Panacibacter microcysteis: one gene and its partner. Each later gene encodes a partner of the first gene's protein in a complex. Links are inferred from orthologs where the notes say so. Each region holds a gene or a part of one and is shown on either strand. Other genes may lie near its edges.

Region 1 (5,137 bases):
TACAATACTTTGAACAAGGAGCTGCTCGTTTCGCCGCGTATTGGTTTTTCGCTAAAGCCAAAAAGCTGGCGGAAAGATGTAGTTATCAAAGGTGCGGCGGGCGTGTATGTACAACCGCCTTTTTACAGGGAAATGCGCAGGTATGATGGTACTATCAACTACAATCTGAAATCTCAGAAAAGTTACCAGGCTACATTGGGCATAGATCAGCATTTTACATTGTTTAAACGTCCTGCAAGATTTACGGCCGAAGCATATTACAAATACATGACAGATGTAGTGCCTTATGACATAGACAACGTTCGCTTGCGTTATTACGGCGCAAACAGCGCAAAGGCATATGCAGCAGGCATTGAAACAAGATTATTCGGAGAACTGGTGAAAGATGCTGAAAGCTGGATCAGTCTTGGTATCATGCGTACAAAAGAAGACCTCGAAGGCGATACGTACACTGTTTATAAAAACGCGAATGGCGATATTATTGGCCCGAACACACCTGACAAAGTTCCCGCAGACAGTGTTATCAACAGCATAGGCTACCTGCGTCGCCCCACAGACCGGCTTGTTACATTTGGCATGTTTTTCCAGGATTACCTGAGCACAAATAAAAACTTTAAAGTTTACTTCAGTACACTGTTTGGCAGTAACATGCCATTTAATATTCCCGGTAATGCGCGCTATCGCAATGCGCTGGAAATACCTCCTTATCTCCGTGTTGATATTGGTTTCAGTGCACAGTTGCTGGCGGCTGAAAGTAAACGGCGCAGCCATTCTCCTTTTAAAAATTTTGAGAATATATGGGCATCCCTGGAAATTTTCAATGTGGTGGATCGTGCAAATACAATCAGTTACCAGCTTATTAAAGATTTTTCAAATAACACTTTTGCCATGCCAAACCGGTTAACGCCAAGACTTTTAAATTTTAAAATTGTGGCCAAATGGTGAAAACCTGTTGCATCATGTTTTCGTACATGGGGTATGCAACCAACCTCAAATTACTGTATCGCTTTTATGCATGATCTTCAGAAAAGAGATCCGCAGCAACTGGAAAAATGGTTTACACCTGAAAGTGTTGTGTGGATACCGCCTGCAAACCCTGTAAAAGGAAAAAATAAAATCCTGGTATTGTTCCGGGCTATTTTTTCACGTTATAAAGAGTTAAACTGGCAAATTGAAAAGATTTTTGAGGTGGCCGATAACCAGTGTGTTTACTTTTCCAGTTCATGGGGCGCATTCCGTAATGGCAGCAACTACAAAAACAGGATTGTTACTGAAATACTGTTTAACGAAAAAGGAGAAATAACCAACCTGTCAGACTACTTTAAAGACACCCTGTTTAGCAACAGTTAAGCGTTTGTTGAAATACTACTGATAATAGCTTCGATTGTGTTATACACTTTTTCCAGTTCATAAGCTGTAATGCAATAGGGCGGCATTATATACACCACGTTTCCCAACGGTCTTATGTAAACACCCGCCTTCATAGCCATGTCCGTCACTACACCAGCAATGTTGTTCAGGTATTCATTCCTTCCTATGGCAAGGTCAAAAGCGAGGATAGTGCCCAATACACGAATGTTCCGGCATATGCTTCCATAGTTAGATTGTAATCTTTTGCCAAATTGTTCATTTTCTTTTGCCAGCCAGGCTATTTTATCCTGCACACTGTATTGTTCGAAAAGTTCCAGGCTGGCTATGGCAGCCGTACATGCTAAAGGGTTAGCTGTAAAAGAATGACCGTGAAAAAAAGTTTTGAGCTTATCATCGTTTACATATGCCTGGTAAATACTGTCCGTACTTGCTGTAACGCCAAGGGCCATCGTTCCGCCGGTAAGGCCTTTACTCAAGCAAATAATATCAGGTTTATGAGCCAGGAATTCACTGGCAAAAAGTTTTCCCGTCCGGCCAAAGCCTGTCATAACCTCGTCTGCAATGCAAATGATGTCATACCTTTTTACTGTTGCAAGTAATTCATTCATCAGGCCAGCATCGTACATTTTCATTCCACCCGCACCCTGCACCAGAGGCTCATAAATAAAAGCAGCGATTTCATTGCCTTGCCTGTTAATCAAGTCCAGGCTTTGCCTTAGGTTCTCTTTAGAAGGCGTATCAATAAAAGTAACCTCAAACAAAAGGTCATGGAAAGCCAGCGTAAAAACGCTACGGTCGCTTACGCTCATTGCCCCAAAAGTGTCTCCGTGGTAACTGTTTCTAAAAGCAAGAATTTTGTTTCTTTTATTATGGCTCCTGGTTACTCCATCCGGTGGACTGTTCTCTGTATCTACTGCTTTGCCTTCTGTTTTCGTGTTCCACCAATACTGCAATGCCATTTTAAGGGCAACTTCTGTAGAAGTAGAGCCGTTGTCGCTATAAAACACTTTTGCAAAACCCGCGGGAAGAATGCGTATCAGTTTTTCGGCAAGTTCAACAGCCGGTTCGTGGGTAAATCCGGCAAAAATCACTTGTTCAAGCTTGAGGGCCTGCGTATATATTTTCTTTGCTATGTACTCGTTGCCGTGTCCATGTAATGTAACCCACCAACTGCTGATAGCGTCAATATAAGTGTTGCCACTTTCATCTATTAGCAATGTATCTTTTCCCTTTACAATCGGCACGGGGGCAATCATATCTTTTTGCGGGGTAAACGGGTGCCATACATAAAGCCGGTCTTTTGCTGCAAGTTCCATCGCGCAAATGTAGCAATGGAATACATGCCCAGTATGTCAGATATCTTTTTGGCAACACATCAAATCCTGAAATTTTTTTTGATACCGGCAGTGGTATTTCATGGCATCGCCTGTTGCGTCGCAATCCGTTCATCTGTAGAGCATTATTGCACTACAGCGATCAAAATCGAATCATCCGAAGTAAAAAACACCTACTTTTGCTTTCTTTTTCCACAATACGGGGAAAAAATCTGATAATTTTTTCATTATTCAGTTGCAAACTTCTATCTTTGCGCTCCCAAAAATTATGTCTAAACAATCATTGATCAAACAGGATGGAGTAATTATTGAAGCTTTGAGCAACGCTATGTTCAAAGTAAAACTTCAGAATGGTCACGAGATTTTGGCTACTATTTCAGGGAAAATGAGAATGAATTACATAAGAATTCTTCCCGGCGATAAGGTAGGTGTGGAAATGAGTCCTTATGATCTTACAAGAGGCAGAATTATATTCAGGTATAAATAAAAGCTTACAGCTTACGCTGAAAGCTGGAAAGCTAAAATTTTAAGTCATGAAAGTCAGAGCATCAGTAAAAAAGCGCAGCGCAGATTGCAAGATCGTTCGTCGTAAAGGCAAGCTGTATGTTATCAACAAAAAGAATCCCCGTTACAAACAAAGACAGGGATAAAAAAATGACAGGTTGCAACTGATGCAATCTGTAATCAGAAATCTTAAAATCAGAAATTAATACACTATGGCACGTATTGCCGGTATAGACTTACCAAAGAATAAAAGAGGCGAAATTGGTTTAACCTATATTTTCGGAATAGGTCGCTCTACTGCTCGTTATATACTTGATAATGCTGAAATCAGCTACGATAAGAAAGTAAGTGAGTGGAACGATGATGAGCTGGCTGCTATCCGTAACCTCATCACAAATGAGTTCAAAGTAGAAGGCCAGTTACGCAGCGAAGTTCAGATGAGCATTAAACGCTTACTGGATATTGCCTGCTACCGCGGTCTTCGTCACCGTAAAGGCTTGCCGGTTCGTGGTCAGCGTACACGTACCAACAGCCGTACAAGAAAAGGTAAACGTAAAACAGTTGCCGGTAAAAAGAAGGCACCTAAGAAATAAACATTTGCAAAAAAGCAGTCCCGATCTGTATCGGGATTGTTTTTTTGCATTTTTATATAAAGCCGCTGGATAGTTTCCTGCAAAAAGGAAAAAGGAGGGGCTACATTTTAATAACAGAAGATTACCTCAACAAAGTATTATGGCAAAACCAGTAAAGGCACAGAACAGCGCAAAGGCTGCTGCCAAGAAAAGAATTGTAAAAGTTGATGCACACGGCGATGCGCATATCAATGCAACTTTCAACAACATCATCGTATCTCTTACCAACAAGCAAGGCCAGGTTATCAGCTGGTCATCTGCCGGTAAAATGGGTTTCAAAGGTTCTAAAAAGAACACTCCTTATGCAGCACAAATGGCTGCCGCAGATGCAGCTAAAGTTGCTTCTGAAGCAGGTTTAAAAAGAGTGGACGTTTTTGTAAAAGGTCCTGGCGCAGGTCGCGAAAGCGCCATCCGCGGACTGGCTACAAACGGCATTGAAGTATCAATGATTAAAGACGTTACCCCTTTGCCGCACAATGGTTGTCGTCCTCCAAAGAAAAGAAGAGTATAGTTAATATGGTTTATTACCTGTGCTGTAACGGATGTTTTCATCCTCAACACGATACAGGTAAAACCTGCTTATCAATAACCGGATGTATAATTCATTTTAAGATTTTTACTGATTATACATCGTCATCAAAAAATCAAAATTTAAAAGATTATGGCACGTTACAATGGTCCTAAAACCAAGATCAGCCGAAAATTTGGCGAACCTATTCTTGGAAATGGTAAATGGTTAGATAAAAACAGCAATCCTCCCGGTCAGCATGGCGCTGCAAAAAAGCGTAAACAGTTAGGAGAATATGCTTTACAGCTGAAAGAAAAACAGAAAGCTAAATATACTTACGGTGTATTGGAGCGTCAGTTCCGCAATACATTCGAAGAGGCTGCACGTATTAAAGGTGTTACCGGCGAAAACCTTATCAAACTGCTTGAAGCACGTTTGGATAATACTGTTTTCCGCCTGGGTATTGCTCCTTCACGCCCCGCTGCACGCCAGTTGGTTAGCCACAAACACATTACTGTAAATGGTGAGATCGTGAATATTCCTTCTTTCCAGTTACAGGCGGGTGACATTATTGCACTTAAAGACAAGAGCAATGGTAACAGTGCTATTACCAGCATGATCCGCGGTAAAAACCCTAAGTTTAGCTGGTTGGATTGGAATGATACTGAGAAGCAGGGTACTTTCATTACTTATCCTGAAAGAGAAAGCGTTCCTGAAAATATTAAGGAACAACTGATCGTAGAGTTGTACTCTAAGTAATCCTGCATTTTCCCGGGGGAGTTCGATCC
Region 2 (5,274 bases), on another replicon or contig:
CGCCGGGGAAACCAGCTATAAGCGTTGTACGCAAACAGATGCCCGGATTTTTTTCGCGTATGGCAGCGATCAGTTCTTCCATCTCCTGCCTGGTGCTCTGGCGCTTCATGGCTTTGAGCATATTATTGCTGGCATGCTGCAAAGGCATATCGAGGTAATTGCAGACATTGCTTCTTTCGCGCATTACATCAAGCACCTCCAGCGGGAATTTATTTGGATATGCATAATGCAACCTGATCCACTCAATGCCCTGCACATCTGCAAGCCTGTTTAATAAAGTTGCAAGCATTCTTTGTTTATAGAGATCGAGCCCGTAATACGTTAATTCCTGTGCAATGAGCATGATCTCTTTTATACCACGCCTGGCAAGGCTTTCGGCCTCGGCAACGAGGTCTTCTATGGGCCTGCTTATGTGGGCACCTCGCATGAGCGGAATGGCGCAAAAAGCACAAGTGCGGTTACAGCCTTCACTGATTTTGAGATAGGCATAATGTTGCGGTGTACTAAGCATGCGCTCACCCAACAGTTCACTTTTATAGTCGGCATCAAACTGTTTTAGTATCAGTGGCAGTTCCAGTGTACCAAACCATGCATCTACTTCGGGAATTTCGTTTTCAAGATCATTCCTGTACCGCTCGCTTAAACAACCGGTAACATAGACTTTATCCAGTTTGCCTTTTCTTTTGAGTTCTACCTGGTCCAGGATAGTATTTACACTTTCTTCTTTTGCTTTGTCGATAAAACCACAGGTATTTACGACCACTATATTGTGATCAAGCTTTGCATTTTCATGCACCACGTCTATTTCATTGGCCTTTAGCTGGCCGCTCAGTACTTCACTATCTACCAGGTTTTTACTGCAACCAAGCGTGATGATGTTCACACGGTCTTTGTATAATTTCTTCGACTTCATAATTTAAGGCGGCAAAGGTAAGTTTTTGCCGCAAGAGTAAAGCAATGTGTGTATTGGCGCAGTTCTTGAAACTTTTGAGTATAACAAATCATTCTTAACTAAAAGTATTCATATGAAACAGCTAACGAAAAGCGCAGCCATCATTTTCAGTACCTTCTTTTTATCACTCATACAGCTGGCGCTATACGCCCAGGAAGCACCGGAAGTAAAAGTAAACAATACCGATGTGGGCACGTGGATCGGTCAAAACTGGATATGGGTGGTAGGTGTGGTGGTATTATTGCTTATTCTGCTACTGGCCAGCGGCGGCCGCAGCCGTGCATCTAAAACCACTACCGTACGCAGAGATAATGATGGCAGAATTACAACCGTAACCACCGTTACAAACGAATAGCAGCTGTTGCTTTTTTACACAAATGTGTAAAATGCACCACATAAAAAATGCCGCCTGTTTCGGGCGGCATTTTTATAATAAAGGTTGTTATTAATACAATATTCTCACTTTGATTGTTTCTTTTACGTCCTTCAATAACTCCAGTGCCTGTTTGGATAGCTTCTTATCTACATCGAGTACAACGTAACCTATTTCGTCATTTGTTTTAAGATACTGCCCTACAATGTTGATGTTGTGGCTTGCAAGCTGTGTATTAATGGCACTCAATACACCTGGCACATTGTTGTGAATATGCAATATCCTGTGTGCACCTTCCACGGGCGGAAGGCTAATAGCCGGAACGGTATGTGACCCGTAGGTAATACCTCTTTCCAGGTAGTTATACAATTTGGCACTTACATCGTCACCAATGTTTTGTTGTGCTTCTTCTGTAGAGCCACCAATATGTGGCGTAAGAATTACGTTGCTTAACCCCTGCAAAGGTGTTTCGAAACGATCGCCGTTCTTTTCAGGCTCCCACGGGAACACATCAATTGCTGCGCCGCTGAGATCGCCATCTTTTAACGCTTTGGCAAGCACGTTTAGCTCCACCACTTCACCACGGGCGTAATTAATTAAAATGGCGCCCTTCTTAAAATGTTTGATGTTGCTTTTATTGATAAGGTTTTTGGTCTGTGTCGTTTCAGGAACGTGGAGAGATACAACGTCTGCATTGTTCAGCAAATCCTTCAGGCTTTTGCTGGAAGATGCGTTGCCCAGCGGAAGTTTCGTTTCCACATCGTAAAATAACACTTTCATACCAAGTGCTTCGGCTAATACACTCACCTGAGAACCAATGTTGCCATAACCGATTATACCCAGCGTTTTACCCCTCAGCTCAAAACTACCCTTTGCTTCTTTATTCCAGATGCCTTCATGTGCCGCTTTGTTTTTATCCGGAATCCGGCGGATAAGCATGATCGATAACCCAATTACAAGTTCGGCAACACTCCTGGTATTGCTGTAAGGCGCATTAAAAACTACAACACCTTTTTTTGTGGCAGCCTTTAGATTTACCTGGTTTACACCAATACAAAAACAGCCGATTGCCTGTAGTTTTGTAGCAGCTTCCAGTACTTTTTCTGTAATCTGTGTTTTGGAACGAATGCCCAGCAAATGCACATCCTTTACTTCTTTGATCAGTTCTTCCTCACTAAGTGCACCGCCGATCTTTTTTACATTGGTATAACCATTTTGCTTGAAATGTTGCACAGCTTTGTCGCTGATGTTTTCCAGGAAAAGAATCCTGATCTTCTCCTTTGGATAACTTGTTAGTTGGCTCATCGTTGTTGTTGCTTGCTTGTAGGATTATTAAAAGCAAAATCCCCCCGTGTTACTGCGGAGGGATTTCATTATAAGAAGGTTATTTTTTCTTTTCGTAACGCTTCTTGAATTTGTCGATACGTCCCGCAGTATCTACCAGTACATTCTTACCGGTATAGAATGGATGCGATGTGTTCGAAATTTCCAGCTTTATCAGCGGGTATTCGTTACCATCTTCCCATTTCGTCATTTCTTTGGAACCACCTGTGGAACGGCCAAGGAATGCCTGACCATTACTCATGTCTTTAAACACAACAAATTTGTAACTTTCTGGATGGAGACCTTTTTTCATTTGTATGATTTTAGGCTGCACGGATTTTGCCGTACAATTTAAAAATTTTGGAGCGCAAAGATAAGCACCTGCGCATTTTTATCCAAATTCAATTTAAAAGGCGAATTTATGTTGCCGGCTGTTCTTTTCATGGCATCACCTGTTGCGTCGCTCCGTTCAGCGTTCCGCTTGTATGGCATCTGCAGCGCTCCGGTTACACCGCACGCTAAGATTTCATATTGGTAAACTGCAGGGGAATTTTGAGGTCGCTGCCACGCAGCATTGCAATCACGTCCTGCAGGTCATCGATCTTTTTACCCGTCACACGTACTATTTCATCCATTATTTGTGCCTGCACTTTTAGCCCCGAATCTTTGATAAGCTTTACGATCTTTTTGGCATCATCCTGTTTAAGACCATTGGTAACAGGTATTTCTTTCTTTACCACCTTACCACTCGGGTAAGCATCTTTTTCAAAGTTGAAAGCGTTACCGTCTATTCCCTGCTTTATGGCCCTGCTGATGATCACATCGATTACCTGTTTCATCTTCATGTCGCTCTCCACTTCCACATTTACCACGTAGTCTTTCTTATTCAGTTCTATGGAAACGGGTGAATCACGAAAATCGAAACGGTTACTGATTTCTTTTTTTACCGTATTAACAGCGTTATCTAAAGTTTGCAGGTCTACCTTGCTGGCAATATCGAATGATGGCATAACAAAGTGTTTTTTGAGAACGGCAAAGTTAACAGGGTTTATGTAAAAATGAACATATAAAAAGGCCCGCTTTGGAAAAAGCAGGCCATTGTTAACCTATGAAAAACACCAAATTCAGTTTCGTTACTGTTATGAAGTTATACAGGTTCAATCACTAAAATTATCCGTTTGCGGTAAGCGCTTCAAATGTTGCGGCAGAAACACTAATACAGTCTTTTTACATCTGTATAATCTTTACTTACAATTGCTTTCATTACACCGGTGGTATCTACCTTGCCGGGTATAACCATATGTACGTAAAATTCGCAGTTATAGTTGACCTTATTATCGAAGTAATAGACTTTGTCTATCCTGAATTTTATGGCAGATGTATCACCTTTTGCATTCTCTTTGAAAAGGTATGAAAGCATGGTTTGTTTCAGACGGGCTTCTGTTTCTGCCGGTGATGGATTATTGTTACATGCCGCAAAAATGAATAAAAGTAAAATGGCAGTCAACCGTTTCATGTTTGATTTTTTTTTGATGGGTAACGGTAAAGTTACGCTGTAGCCCATTTCAAATCTTCGCAACCGCGCACCAAAAGTTGTACAATATTTGCCTGAATCTTCTTCCCCTATTGACAAGCAACACCTGCACCAGGCTGATAAACACACAACAGGGCAGCCCGTTGCCGAATATAGCTCTGCGGTACAAGTGAGTGACACAACCAAAGCCGATAGCAGCAATGCAGCTAAGTTCAAAAACATTTATTCCTTATCTTCAGCCTGCTTAACTTATACATATGAAAAATTATTTGTTGTTACTTTTTGTGATGGCCCTTGTTACATTGACCGTTAATGCCACACCAAAAGACTCTGCAATCCTTAACCAGCTAAGTAAAAAAGAAATGGCAGAGGGCTGGAAACTTTTGTTTGATGGTAAAAGCCTTGATGGATGGCGCACATTTAAAAATGCGACCGGCTCTTCGTGGCAGGTTGTTGATGGAATGCTGTGCAGTACCAAACCGCAAGGCCATAGCAATCCTGATATTATTACCAATGATATGTTTGGCGATTTTGAGTTGCAGATTGACTGGAAGATTTCCCCCAAAGGCAATAGTGGTATTATGTATATGGTTACCGAAGACTACGATGGGGCTGAGCTGAGTGGCCCGGAATATCAACTGATAGATGATGACGGCTTTCCTGAGAAATTGCAGGACTGGCAGAAAACCGGTGCCAATTATGCTATGAACGTTCCTATGGTAAGCGCTGTAAAGGCACCCGGCGAATGGAACCATACGGTTATAAAAGTGAGCAAAGGCCACGTGGAGCATTGGCTGAATGGTAAAAAAGTGGTGGAATACGACCTTTACAGCGATGCCTGGAAAAAGGCAAAAGCCGAAGGCAAATGGAAAGATGCACCTGGTTATGGTGCGTCTAAAACAGGTCATATCGCTTTCCAGGCCTCTCATAGCGGTGTGGAAAATACCGGTGTTTGTTTCAGGAACATCAAGATTAAACTTTTATAATAAGTGTTGCTTCTATGAAAAATGTATTTCCCTTTCTTTTTGCTCTTATGCTGTTTGCCTGCGGACCGGCAAATGACAAACAAAACCCTGGAAACGATACTGCAGC

The links. The genes of interacting proteins can lie anywhere in the genome.
Region 2: ykgO (region 1) and I5907_RS19025 share a complex: the UniProt entries of both Bacillus subtilis proteins name them as parts of the 50S ribosomal subunit. The link is inferred for Panacibacter microcysteis from one-to-one orthologs.

Annotation. Positions count from the first base shown.
Region 1 is NZ_JADWYR010000001.1:2,462,774-2,467,910, forward strand. Bases 2,087-4,796 are described here. They hold ykgO (type B 50S ribosomal protein L36), read left to right. Parts: upstream 2,087-3,238; coding sequence 3,239-3,355; downstream 3,356-4,796. Other genes in these bases: bioA (adenosylmethionine--8-amino-7-oxononanoate transaminase), read right to left, coding at 2,087-2,687; infA (translation initiation factor IF-1), read left to right, coding at 2,974-3,192; rpsM (30S ribosomal protein S13), read left to right, coding at 3,422-3,802; rpsK (30S ribosomal protein S11), read left to right, coding at 3,942-4,352; rpsD (30S ribosomal protein S4), read left to right, coding at 4,503-4,796. In the rest of the region: I5907_RS10000 (TonB-dependent receptor), read left to right, coding at 1-945; I5907_RS10005 (nuclear transport factor 2 family protein), read left to right, coding at 1,012-1,350; more of bioA, read right to left, coding at 1,347-2,086; more of rpsD, read left to right, coding at 4,797-5,108.
Region 2 is NZ_JADWYR010000002.1:1,700,451-1,705,724, forward strand. What follows is about bases 1,336-4,182. They hold I5907_RS19025 (type B 50S ribosomal protein L31), read right to left. Parts: upstream 2,962-4,182; coding sequence 2,710-2,961; downstream 1,336-2,709. Other genes in these bases: serA (phosphoglycerate dehydrogenase), read right to left, coding at 1,398-2,630; I5907_RS19030 (YajQ family cyclic di-GMP-binding protein), read right to left, coding at 3,167-3,658; I5907_RS19035 (hypothetical protein), read right to left, coding at 3,862-4,164. Outside these bases: 30S ribosomal protein S12 methylthiotransferase RimO, read right to left, coding at 1-913; I5907_RS19015 (hypothetical protein), read left to right, coding at 1,026-1,307; I5907_RS19040 (3-keto-disaccharide hydrolase), read left to right, coding at 4,440-5,168; I5907_RS19045 (DUF3298 and DUF4163 domain-containing protein), read left to right, coding at 5,183-5,274. UniProt on the Bacillus subtilis protein: While neither of the L31 paralogs is essential, this protein does not seem to function as the main L31 protein.